DNA from 4 places in the Peribacillus sp. FSL H8-0477 genome. Region 3 is predicted to be linked to each of the others. Evidence: riboswitches for the same ligand, from Rfam matches in the RefSeq annotation. Region 3 holds a riboswitch; each other region holds the start of a gene.

Region 1 (3,213 bases), on a different contig from region 3:
AGAAAAATAATCTTAATGAATGACGATGAATTAATGGTTGAAGCGAAGAACTTAGGAGCTCCATATGAGATTCTTAAACAAATTAAAAAAGAAGGGAAATTACCGGTCGTGAACTTTGCTGCAGGGGGTGTGGCTACTCCATCAGACGCTGCATTGATGATGGAACTCGGGGCAGATGGTGTATTCGTCGGTTCTGGCGTATTTAAATCGGAAAATCCAGAGAAGTTTGCCAACGCGATTGTTCAGGCAACGACGTTTTATCAAGATTATGAATTAATTGGGGCGCTTTCTAAGGAACTTGGATCTCCAATGACAGGTATTGATATGTCTAAGCTTGCTGCGGCAGACCGTATGCAGGAGCGAGGATTGTAACATGGCAGTTATTGGTGTATTAGCCTTGCAGGGTGCTGTGGAGGAACATCTGAAACAAATAATCAATACTGGGTCTGAAGCTGTTATTGTCAAACATCCTAAACAGCTAGAAAAACTGGATGGGCTGATTATCCCAGGTGGTGAAAGTACAGCGATTGGGAGGTTAATGGCTCGGTATGGATTTATCGATGCAATTAAAGATTTTTCTAATCAAAAAAAACCAATATTCGGTACCTGTGCCGGCATGGTCCTCGTTGCCAATGAGCTTGAAGGGTCTGAGTCTGCTCATTTAGAAATCATGGACATCATCGTTAAACGAAATGGTTTTGGAAGACAAATTGATAGTTTTGAAGCAAATATCGATATAAAAGGAATGGAGGCTCCTTTTCAAGCATTATTTATACGTGCACCGTATATTTTATCAACAGGTGATCAGGTTGAAATTCTAGCACGTATAGATGAAAAAATAGTCGCCGCCCGCTGTGATCATATGCTAGTCAGCGCGTTTCATCCAGAACTAACTGATGATAACCGTTTTTATAAAATGTTCAGTGAAATGGTTGAATCGTCAATGGTAAGCCATTCATCTTAACAGCTCCGAATATAGTAAATGAGTATGGTTTTTATATATAATCTTGACAGAAACTATTCGAACAATTATGATAATTACAACTTAATATTCTTATCAAGAGAAGCTGAGGGACTGGCCCTTTGAAGCTTCAGCAACCTATGCTTTCGAGCAAGCAGGTGCTAAATCCAGCAAGTAGTGTCTTGAGAGATAAGAGTAGATTCAAAATGTCCTCTTTCTCTATGAATGGGGATATTTTTGTGTGTTAGAAAAATTATTTCAAGCAGCAAGACGATAAAACACGAACCAGGAAAGGATCCTACACTATGAGTGAAATTGTAATTTTATCTGGGAGTCCTTCCTCCCCCTCACGAACAGATTTGGCGCTGGACTTTATAAAAGGAATTATTGAACAGCATGGATTTAAGGTAACGACTGTAAGCGTACGTGATTTCCCTGAAGGTGACTTAATTCATGCTCGGTACAATAGTCCTGAAATAAAAAAGTTCTCTGAGCTGATTGAAAAAGCGGATGGAGTGATTATTGGTTCTCCTGTATACAAGGCATCCTATACGGGTGTATTAAAAACGGTTATTGATTTACTGCCAGAAGGTGCATTAAAGAATAAACCCGTTTTACCAATCATGGTTGGTGGAAGTCCGGCACATTTATTGGCTATTGATTACGCATTGAAACCATTAATCGCCGTCTTGAAAGGACAGCCGCTTCAAGGAATCTATATAATAGACAAGAAAATTAACAAAGAAAATTTGTCAGCACCAATAGAGGATGAAAACCTATTACAACGAATTACAATTCAAGCAGAAGAATTTCGCGAAGCGATTCAAAAGGTACAGGTCATACACGTTTAAAAAGTAACAGCACTTCGGGTTATCCGAAGTGCTGTTTTCATTTCCGTTTAAACTCGATAAACCAGTTCTTCCACTCCTCAAGACCCCCATTTATTTGATAAAACGTTAAATCTGCAGGTAAGAAATTTGTCCCTTCACCCCCAATGACAAACGTGATGTCGTTAAAGGAACGTGATAATTTCGTTATCATTTCTTGGATGCTTTCACTGCTCTGTTTGATGGTCATAGAAATGCACACCAATCGGATTTGATTAACAGCAATCATTTTTTCTAAATAGTCTACAGGTGTATTTTGTCCGAGGAAATAGACCTGAACTCCACGTTTATTAAGAAATAGGGAAAACAATAACAGACCGATTTTATGCTGCTCGAGTTCTGGACAAAGAGCGATTGCCCGCACTGCCAACGGCTGCTCTGGTACCTCGATAAGAAAGGATTGAATCCTCCGTTCAAGAAAACTGCTGATTAAGTGCTCTTGCGCAACACTTAGTCTTCCGTCAGCCCATTCGTTCCCAATTCTATGTAAAATAGGGATAAAAATATAATGACAAACTTCTTCAAAATCATACATAGCGAGACTGATGTTAATTAGTTTATCAGCAAGCTTCATTTCGTAATTGATGAGTGCATCAAATAACTCTGCGGAAAAGTCCTCAAAGCTTCCTCCCCCGAATTGTGGGGGGATTTTTTTTTGGTTCTGGGATTCCATTCCCCTCCGTTTTTTTAAAAGCTCCATCGTTTGTCCTAATGAAATTCCCTTTTCTTCTTTTTGTTTCTTGACCCAAATAATATCATCGATATCTTCAGCAGAATAGAGACGATGCCCACCATCTGCTCGTTTAGGCTGGATAATTCCGTATCTCCTTTCCCATGCTCGTAATGTGATGGAAGAGATTCCGGTCATTTCAGAGACTTTTTGAATTCCAAACATAGTTACTCACTCACTTCCTGTATAACCAATGTATAAGTTTTTAGAAAAATTAACGAAAAACAATTGTACATATGTTATACATTCATTATAATAACATTATACAATACGTGTACATGATTTTTTTAAATTTAGGGGGAATAAATGTGGAAATAAATAAAAAAGTTAGTATTATCGGTGCTGGACCAGGAGGATTGGCAGCGGCAATGCTTTTGAGTTCCAAGGGGTTTGACGTCACTGTATTTGAAAAACAACCCTATATCGGAGGGCGCACATCAAGAATTACATTAGGTGATTATTCGTTTGATATGGGTCCTACTTTTTTTATGATGCCTCAATTGTTAGAAGAGTTATTCGAGTCTGTTAATCGAAATTTACATGATTACGTAGACGTTCAAGAAGTTGATCCGTTATATACCTTGAAATTCGAAGATGGCGTTTCGTTTTCTCCCACACGTAAAAGGGAAGAAATG
Region 2 (3,213 bases), 1.1 Mb from region 3:
CATTCGTAAGCCGGAAGCATTTGCAGCTGCTATGGAATATGCTGTGAAGCAAATTTCAGCAGGTGAATTTGGTCTTTCTCAAGGGAAGCTTGCCGAGAAATATAGTGTAGGAGCATCCACTATTTCTAAGCGTTTTAAAGAAATTGAGACTGTACTTAGTGAGGAACTTACTCCTGCACGCTAAATGAAAAGTACCTGTTTAGTCAAACTGTCGAGATTCTCGACAGTTTTTTTGTTGTCTCTTTTTAGACTTTATTGAAGCTCAATGTGTTTACAAATTATGTGGATAGGCATACACTATAACCATTCAAAAAGTTTCGCATGGCAAACATTCTTTGTTGCAAGCCTTTGTTTTGTTAGGAGGGAACATCGAGATGAAAGAAACAAAAACATCATTACTTCCGCTTAATGAAAATAGTAAAGCGGCTCAAGCAGTTTTAGATGGAAAGGTAAAAGGGTGGAAACGAATTCTGCCGTTTATGGGACCTGCCTTTATTGCTGCTGTAGCGTATATTGACCCGGGGAATTTCGCGACGAATATAACAGCGGGTTCAACGTATGGATATTTGCTGCTATGGGTAATTGTTGTCGCTAATATCATGGCCGTGTTGATTCAATCCTTGTCAGCAAAGTTAGGTATCGCGACAGGAAAAAACCTGCCAGAGGTAGCACGCGACCGTTTTTCGAAGCCTGCTTCCATTCTTTTATGGATTCAGAGTGAGCTCGTCATCATCGCCACTGATCTCGCTGAATTTATTGGTGCAGCTCTAGGGTTATATTTGGTTTTTGGCATCCCTATGCTGCCGGCTGCCTTAATCACAGCAGTTTGTTCATTTGCGATTCTCGAATTACAAAGAAGAGGGTACCGAACCTTTGAGACGGTTATTACCGGAATGGTACTGATGGTTGTCTTGGCTTTCGCCGTTCAAACTTTCTTAGCGAAGCCGGATGCTGCGGAGGTTGTAAGTGGTATGTTCATACCACGGTTTGAGGGGACGGATAGTATTTTACTTGCTGCAGGGATACTCGGAGCGACAGTTATGCCGCATGCTATTTATCTTCATTCTTCTTTGACTCAGAATCGAATTATTGGTGTGAATGATTTACAGAAACAAAAAATATATAAATATGAACGTATTGATATTGTGGTTGCCATGATTTTTGCAGGGGCTATTAATATGGCCATGCTTGTTGTATCCGCAGCACTTTTTTTTAAGAAAGATATGATTACTGATGATCTAAGTGTTGCTTATGAAATGTTTGGTGTCTATTTAGGACCAGCTGCAGCTCTTTGTTTTGGCCTTGGCCTTTTAATAGCAGGTCTTTCTAGTTCATCAGTTGGAACGATGGCTGGAGATGTGGTGATGCAAGGTTTTATTAATAAACGAATTAACTTATATCTTCGCAGGGCAATTACCATGCTTCCACCGCTCATTATAATTATCGGCGGAATTAATGCAACAAAAGCACTTGTAGCAAGCCAAGTTATTCTTTCGTTCGGTATTGCTTTCGCTCTAGTTCCTCTTATTATCTTCACAAGTAATAAGTCACTGATGGGGAGTTTGGTTAATCGAAAGCTGACGACATTACTTGCTTGGATGATTGCAGGGATTGTGATTGTGCTGAATGCATACTTGTTATATAAAACATTCATGTAGAGATAGTAGTAAAGATTCACTAGTAAATATAATTGACAATATTCTGAATAATAAGTATGATTAATTCACACCGAATAAGTACGCTTTACAATTAAATAATGAAATTCTTATCAAGAGAGATGGAGGAACTGGTCCTGTGAAGTCTCGGCAAAAGGCTCTTTATGAGTACTGTGCCAATTCCAGCGAACGTAAAAATTGTTCGAGAGATAAGAAGAGACCCTGTAGTCTATTTATGTACAAAACTCTTCTTATCTATTGGTAAGAAGAGTTTTTTTGTTTTTAGTCCAAATAAAAGGAGACATAAACAATGACAAAAAAAGAAGAGACGACATTAAATTTTGACACAATCGCTTTACATGGCGGACAAGTGATGGATTCAGTAACCCGGTCAAGAGCTGTACCCTTATATCAGACAACGTCTTATGGTTTTGAGGATTCAGATCATGCGGCCTCGCTTTTCAAAATGGAAAAGGAGGGCTACATCTATTCGCGTAATGCGAACCCGACAAATGCGGTATTGGAAAAACGACTTGCCCAGCTTGAAGGGGGAAATGGAGCCTTTGCTGTATCCTCGGGGCAAGCGGCCATTTCTATAGCACTGTTAACACTTGCTAAGGCAGGTGATGAAATCGTTGCTACCAATGCGCTTTATGGAGGAACATATAATTTATTTTCGGTTACCTTTCCACGCTTTGGTGTAAAGGTACGATTTGTTGATGGAAGGGATCCTATTGCTGTTGCCGCAGCTATTACGGATAAAACAAAAGCTGTATTCACTGAAACGATTGGCAATCCGGGACTTCAAATTGCTGATTTAAAGGTTCTTTCAGAAATTGCCCATGAAAAGGGAATTCCGCTGGTCGTTGACAGTACATTTACCACTCCATACCTTCAAAAACCACTTGAATATGGAGCAGATATTGTGGTTCATTCTATTACAAAGTTTGTTGGCGGTCATGGGACTTCAATTGGGGGAGCGATCATTGATTCTGGAAAGTTTCCATGGGATAACGGTAAGTATCCTGAATTTACCGTGAAAAAGCCGAGCCTTAATAATCGTTCATATCTAGAAGTAGGTGGTTCGAATGCATTGATTGTAAAGGCACGTTTTGAGTTGGGGCATGATTTGGGAGCTTCACTTTCGCCATTTAACGGCTGGTTATTCATTCAGGGACTTGAGTCATTATCACTCAGAGTTCGCCAGCATGTGAGCAATGCGGAAAAAGTGGCTGCTTTTCTTGATGCTAATGAGCATGTTGCATGGGTTAATTATCCGACCTTAAAAGACAATCCACAATACGAGCTTGCTAAAACTTATCTGCCCAAGGGAGCAGGATCCATTTTCACCTTTGGAATAAAGGGTGGGCTAGAAGCAGGGAAGAGGTTCATTGATTCGGTTAACCTTCTTTCACATGTTGCGAATGTTGGTGATTCCAAGACATTGGTCATCCATCCAGCGAGTACAACTCATTCGAGGCTGCTTCCAGAAGAACAAGTTGAAGCGGGGGTTACACCTGAGCAAATCAGACTATCAATTGGACTTGAGGATATTGAG
Region 3 (3,213 bases):
AGACATAGGCAGCCCTCTTCATTTCCTGTTTCTTTAGCAGCTTTAACGACGGCCAGCTGATAATGGCTCCGAGTACCATAGCATAAAGCATCGGAAATAATGCCAATACCCCTATTCCAAGATCAAACTTATGTATGCCTATATATTCTGTAAGTACAACTAGCATGAAAACAATAGCGTGTATCTTCATATTTTTCATTACCCATTACCCCCTTCTATTTTTGTTATAAAACGACGATTCGAGCATTCCTCCTCCAATAAAATATTTTATAAAGATAGTAATTAAAAATGTAAACAATGACAATGTTTAAATTTTACAAATAGACTGTAAATTCTGATAAATAAGAGGCGTATAGAGGGTTTCAGCTACTAAAAAAAAATCCATATCCCAATGGGGTATGGATGGAAGAATGGTTTAAACGAGAGATACTGTTAGTGCTGCTTCTTTTTTGCGGACTAAGGGGATTACATCTTGCCCGAAGCGTTCTAAGTCTTCTTCGTAATGGAAATAACCGGTTAATACTAAATCTATACCTAGTTTCTTAAGTTCAATAATACGATCCGCTACTTGCTCAGCCGTGCCAATCAATCCTGTTTTAAATCCATCGTTATATTGAACGAGATCTTCGAGCGTTGACTCCGCCCACATGCCGTCTTTATCCTTGGTTGACTGCCCTGCACCCTTCACGCTGTTTTTAAAGCCTTCAACGGCCTTTGAATCTCCATGACTTATAATGTCTCGCAGCAATTCAATTGCCTCTTCTTCCGTATCTCTCACGATTACAAAGCCATTTGCAGCAAACTTAACCTCTCGTCCCTCTTTTGCTGCCCTCGCTTTCACATCATCTATCTGCTTTTTAAATCCTTCAAGTGTATTACCGTTCATAAAATAATAATCCGATACTCTTGCAGCCATTGCTCTTGCTGCTTCTGAATTTCCTCCTTGAAAGATAGGAATACCGTCTCTCTCTTTTGGTTTTGGTTTAAAAGGAGCTTGATTGATTCGGTAAAAATCACCTTTATATGTTGTTTCTTCTTCTTTCCAAAGTGAACGAAGAACATCGATAAACTCTTCAGAACGGCGGTATCGTTCATCATGATCAAGCCAGTGCTCACCATAACCTGTAAATTCCTTTTTAAACCACCCGCTGACGATATTAACCGCTGCCCGTCCGTTACTTACATGATCGAGTGTTGCCAGCATCTTCGCATATACTGCAGGATGCCATAATCCTGGATGAACAGCCGATATAAGGTGCAGTTTTTCCGTGACACTTGCTAAAGCAGACGCTAGTGTAATGGCTTCTAGTTGATTTTCTGCGCCATAACTTGCTATAAAACGTGTTTGCAATAATGCATATTCAAAACCATTTTTCTCTGCTATTTGTGCATAACGCTTATTCGCTTCAAAACTCCAGTCCGTTCTTTGCGGCAGCCTTGATATGACTAATCCCCCGCTTACGTTTGGTACCCAATAGGCAAATTTCAGTTGTGTCATACTCCTTTTCCTCCTTTTAATTCGTAATCGTACAGAAAACAACAAAAAGCCCTCCTCAATGAGAAGGGCAAAGTACAAAGAAACTATCACGTACCACCACATCTCATCTTCAGGACACCACGGTCCTTCTGAATTTGGCACCGTACACTTGCCGGTTGCCGAGGCTTCACAGGGTCAGTCCCTCCGCCTCTCTTGATAAGATTATTATTAAATTCTTTATAAACTTACACGTATACATTATAGATGTCAATAAAGAAATGAAATATTCCGACTTTTCTGATCGAATTTATAACTTTTCTCCTATCTTTGCCCATCTCGTCAAGGAATAAGTGTTTTTATACACAAAAAAACAGGCTCTATAAATAGAGCCTGTTCTATATGATGGATCAATATTATGCTTTTTGAACGTTAGAAGCTTGGGGTCCACGTTGACCTTGTTCTACTTCAAAAGTAACTTCTTGACCTTCGTCTAAAGATTTGAAACCTTCGCTTTGGATAGCTGAGAAATGTACGAATACATCGTCTCCGTTTTCGCGTTCGATGAAGCCGAATCCTTTTTCTGCGTTAAACCATTTTACTTTACCTTGTTCCATTTTTGTTGCCTCCTAGTGCGTTTTACACACAATGTATTACTATTCTTGCTCTAAGTTACATATCGAGACGAAAAGTAAAAACTTTTTGTAATCGTAGTACCGAACAAAAATAATTCTTATTTAGAATAACAGGAAAATACCCAAAAAGCAAATCAAATAAATGAAAATAATTATAAAGTCCTGTCATTTTTTATTTCTTCTTATATAATACAGGCAAAGGTAATTATAATCTTATAGAAGATACTAAGACAATCTATGAAAATTGCTTAACTCTACAGCGTTTCGTTCGAAGTTAAGGGGAAAAATACATTTCGACAAGCAGAAGAAATAAGGAAAGAACCATGACGAAGATTGACGAAAAACTTATTATATTGTGGAGATAATCTTTACTAAAATAAAAAAAGATAAAAAGGAAAAAAATACACTATCTTATTTCTGAAACACTCTTTATAATAAACAAATGAATTAGCAAAATAAAGTAATTTCTGGGAGGATATCATGTATAACTGGATTGGAAGCAAGCCGACTTTTTCACAAAAATCGTTGATCAGTCAGTTTGAACCACTATTGCTTGAAGCTGAAAAATACTGCCTTCATTCTGATGAGGTAATATTAAAAGCAATTGAAGCGGAATTTGTGAAGAACGAAACTAAAGTCTATGGCCTGTTAATCCTAACAAGTCGGTATTTTGCTTTTCTTGGGCTGAATGAATATTTTAGATACAGTCTTGAAGAACTGTTGGACTACCGTTTGGATACAGATATTCACAATAAAGACAATTGGAATTTATCATTCCTTACAAATTGCGGGCATTTAAACTATGAAAATATTAATAAAAATGAGGATTCAAAAGAATTTCTTGATGCGCTGGAAATGAAATTTGCGCATCCTGAATATACAATACAAACAACGGTCACACATGATTTTAAATACTTGCTGACCGCTGAACGGTTACATGATTATCATATTAAAAACATCCAAGTCACCCCTTTCTTGCTTAAACGGGATAACATGGGAATGAGTAAAAACGGAATAAGAATGCTGCAGGAGCTGCATCCAACTGCTAAGTTTATTTCCGAAGGATACTACGAGGATGAACAAAAAGCTGGAAACTTTATTACG
Region 4 (3,213 bases), on a different contig from region 3:
CACGAGACAGATTGATGCATTTTGCATAGCAGCCGCCTTCAATATTGAATACGCCGTTTGAAGACCAGCCATGCTCATCATCACCAATTAATTTTCGGTTAGAGTCTGCAGATAATGTGGTCTTTCCAGTTCCTGATAGACCAAAGAATAATGCGACATCGCCTTCTCGGCCGACATTGGCTGAACAATGCATTGGAAGAATCCCTTTTTCAGGAAGAAGAAAGTTCATAACTGAAAAAATGGACTTTTTCATTTCTCCTGCGTATTCAGTACCGCCGATTAATACCGTCCTGCGTTCAAAAGAAATAATAATAAACGTTTCAGACTGTGTACCATCTACGGCTGGATCGGCTTTAAAGTTTGGTGCTGATATGACCGTAAATTCTGATAAATGATCTTGAAGGTCTTCTTCATTTGGCCGAATAAATAATTGATGGGCAAACAGATTATGCCAAGCGTATTCGTTAATGATTTGAATGGGTAATTGATGTTGTTTATCGGCACCTGCAAAGCCTTTGAAAACAAATACTTCATCTTTTTGTTTTAAATATTGCAGGACTTTATCGTATAACTTTGCGAATACTTCACTAGAAATCGGTTGGTTTACAGTCCCCCAATCAATCTTTTCATGAACCGCTTTTTCATCTACTATATATTTATCCTTAGGAGAACGTCCTGTGTATTTTCCGGTTTCAGCTTTTACAGCTCCTGTTGACGTGAGCTGCCCTTCATTGCGGCTTAATACTTTTTCCACTAATTGAGGTACAGAAAGCTGCACATGTATGTTGTTACCGGATAATAATTGGTGTAACTCATTTGAGATATCAAGCGTATTCATATAGGAGATACCTTCCTTTTTTTGAATTTATAATCAATTTATAAATAGTATAACACATTGATTTTAATAGTCTATACTATTTGTTTCGTTTCGTGTATTTACTGAGAGGAATTGGTTTGAATTCGGCAAAATTTAGTGAAAGGATCTACAGGGTATATGAGCGTATTACTCCATTTTTTCTCTGTACTATGACATAATGTGAGGATAGTGGAAATAGAAGTTTTTTTCTACTGAATGTGAAATAAGTATTGACAGAATTTGTAGAATTACGTTATGATTTTAAATTGTACGGATTCTCTTATCCCGAGATGGTGGAGGGCCAGGCCCAATGAAACCCAGCAACCTGCTAGAATGTTTGATTTTGATAAAACAATAAATTGCTTTTATCAGCAATTGTTTATTTTCAAAATCATTTTAGTGTTGGTGCTAACCTGAGCAAGGTAAAAAAACCCTTGAACGATAAGAGTGAAAGGATCAATTCGAGACAACAAACCTTTCCTCAAAAACTAGGAAGGGTTTTTATGCGTTTAATCATTCTTTTTTTACTATGAATGATTCGCATCAACCTTTCTGCTTCTATTATATAATACCAACTGGGAATGAGTTTCGTCTAACAAAATGGGAAAAGATAATGTGAATGGCTGCCATTCATTTTCTTAGCCTGAGAACATTTGAGGAGGCAAAAGAATGTCAAAGAAACGTCGTTTATTTACTTCTGAGTCTGTGACAGAAGGACATCCGGATAAAATTTGTGATCAGATTTCAGATTCAATTCTGGATGCTATCCTAGCTAAGGATGCAAATGCACGTGTTGCATGTGAAACATCTGTTACAACTGGTTTAGTTTTAGTTGCTGGTGAAATTACTACTTCTACCTATGTAGATATTCCAAGAATCGTACGTGATACAATTGCTGGTATTGGATACACACGCGCAAAATATGGTTTTGATGCTGAAACATGTGCTGTATTAAGTTCAATTGATGAACAGTCAGCAGATATTGCTGCTGGAGTCGATGAAGCTCTTGAATCTCGTGAAGGCCAAATGACTGATGATCAAATTAATGCAATTGGTGCTGGAGATCAGGGATTGATGTTTGGGTTTGCTTGTAACGAAACAGAAGAACTTATGCCGCTGCCTATTTCATTGGCTCATAAGCTTTCTCGTCGTCTGTCAGAAGTCCGTAAAAATGGAACGTTAGATTACCTTCGTCCAGATGGAAAAACTCAGGTAACAATTGAGTATGATGAAAATAACAAGCCTGTCCGTGTAGATACCATTGTTATTTCGACTCAACATAGTCCTGATGTTACATTGGAACAAATTCAACGCGATTTAAAAGAACATGTCATTAATGTGGTAGTGCCTAGCGAGTTAATTGATGCTGAAACAAAATATTTCATTAATCCAACTGGCCGTTTCGTAATTGGAGGACCACAAGGTGATGCAGGTCTGACAGGTCGGAAAATTATTGTTGATACTTACGGTGGGTATGCTCGTCATGGCGGCGGTGCATTTTCTGGTAAAGATCCGACAAAAGTGGACCGTTCAGCTGCGTATGCTGCGCGCTATGTAGCGAAGAATTTAGTGGCAGCGGGTCTGGCTGATAAAGTAGAAGTACAGCTTGCTTACGCTATTGGTGTAGCTAAGCCGGTATCAATCGCTGTTGATACATTCGGTACAGGAAAAGTGGATGAAGATATTTTAGTGGACTTAGTCAGTGCGAACTTTGATCTTCGTCCTGCTGGAATTATTAAAATGCTCGATCTTCGTAAACCGATTTATAAACAAACTGCAGCGTATGGACATTTTGGCCGTACAGATGTAGATCTTCCTTGGGAACGTACAGACAAGGCAGCTTCTTTAAAAGAACAAGCAAAAGCATAAACAAAAAAAAGAAATCTTACCTTGGTAAGATTTCTTTTTTTGCATTATCTGCTTTTCTGAATCAATACTATAACAATCAAGCTCTTAGCAGGTAAGGAATTCATATCTTATTCTAGTGGAGCAGTGTGTTTATAATATTGGCCCTTTTCGGCATATTCGTTTACGATGCGCTCCATGTCACGTTTGTCCTCTTCCGTCAGCTCCCGGATGACTTTAGCCGGTCTTCCGAAGGCCAATGTGTTAGGTGGAATCACTTTTCCTTGAGGGACTAAACTGCCGGCTCCGATAAATGCACCCTCACCGATTTCAGCTTTATCAAGAATGATTGAGCCCATTCCAACAAGTGCACCTTTCCTAACTTTACAGCTATGAAGAATAACTTGATGTCCAATAGTCACTTCATCTTCAATAATCAGTGGATTATTAGGGCTTTGGTGTAAAATACTATTATCCTGAATGTTAACTTTTTTTCCGATAATAGTTGGAGC

The links. A riboswitch is a leader RNA that binds a small molecule or an ion and turns the genes downstream of it on or off. The one in region 3 is predicted to bind S-adenosylmethionine.
Region 1: linked by a shared signal. The riboswitch ahead of ssuE (NADPH-dependent FMN reductase) and the one ahead of sfnG (dimethylsulfone monooxygenase SfnG) in region 3 are both predicted to bind S-adenosylmethionine.
Region 2: linked by a shared signal. The riboswitch ahead of MHI18_RS12335 (O-acetylhomoserine aminocarboxypropyltransferase/cysteine synthase family protein) and the one ahead of sfnG (dimethylsulfone monooxygenase SfnG) in region 3 are both predicted to bind S-adenosylmethionine.
Region 4: linked by a shared signal. The riboswitch ahead of metK (methionine adenosyltransferase) and the one ahead of sfnG (dimethylsulfone monooxygenase SfnG) in region 3 are both predicted to bind S-adenosylmethionine.

The regions. Positions count from the first base shown of each region.
Region 1 is NZ_JBBODE010000003.1:116,044-119,256, reverse strand. It holds gene pdxS (pyridoxal 5'-phosphate synthase lyase subunit PdxS) at 1-372, shown strand, start outside; gene pdxT (pyridoxal 5'-phosphate synthase glutaminase subunit PdxT) at 374-964, shown strand; SAM riboswitch class I at 1,052-1,157, shown strand; gene ssuE (NADPH-dependent FMN reductase) at 1,267-1,812, shown strand; gene MHI18_RS21700 (MerR family transcriptional regulator) at 1,850-2,743, opposite strand; gene MHI18_RS21695 (phytoene desaturase family protein) at 2,887-3,213, shown strand, end outside.
Region 2 is NZ_JBBODE010000002.1:93,360-96,572, forward strand. It holds gene MHI18_RS12325 (SEC-C metal-binding domain-containing protein) at 1-184, shown strand, start outside; gene MHI18_RS12330 (Nramp family divalent metal transporter) at 375-1,658, shown strand; SAM riboswitch class I at 1,763-1,871, shown strand; gene MHI18_RS12335 (O-acetylhomoserine aminocarboxypropyltransferase/cysteine synthase family protein) at 1,966-3,213, shown strand, end outside.
Region 3 is NZ_JBBODE010000002.1:1,156,607-1,159,819, reverse strand. It holds gene MHI18_RS17370 (DUF3100 domain-containing protein) at 1-199, opposite strand, end outside; gene sfnG (dimethylsulfone monooxygenase SfnG) at 416-1,498, opposite strand; SAM riboswitch class I at 1,599-1,700, opposite strand; gene MHI18_RS17360 (cold-shock protein) at 1,891-2,091, opposite strand; gene MHI18_RS17355 (hypothetical protein) at 2,590-3,213, shown strand, end outside.
Region 4 is NZ_JBBODE010000001.1:1,613,515-1,616,727, reverse strand. It holds gene pckA (phosphoenolpyruvate carboxykinase (ATP)) at 1-838, opposite strand, end outside; SAM riboswitch class I at 1,134-1,304, shown strand; gene metK (methionine adenosyltransferase) at 1,526-2,725, shown strand; gene MHI18_RS08145 (gamma carbonic anhydrase) at 2,833-3,213, opposite strand, start outside.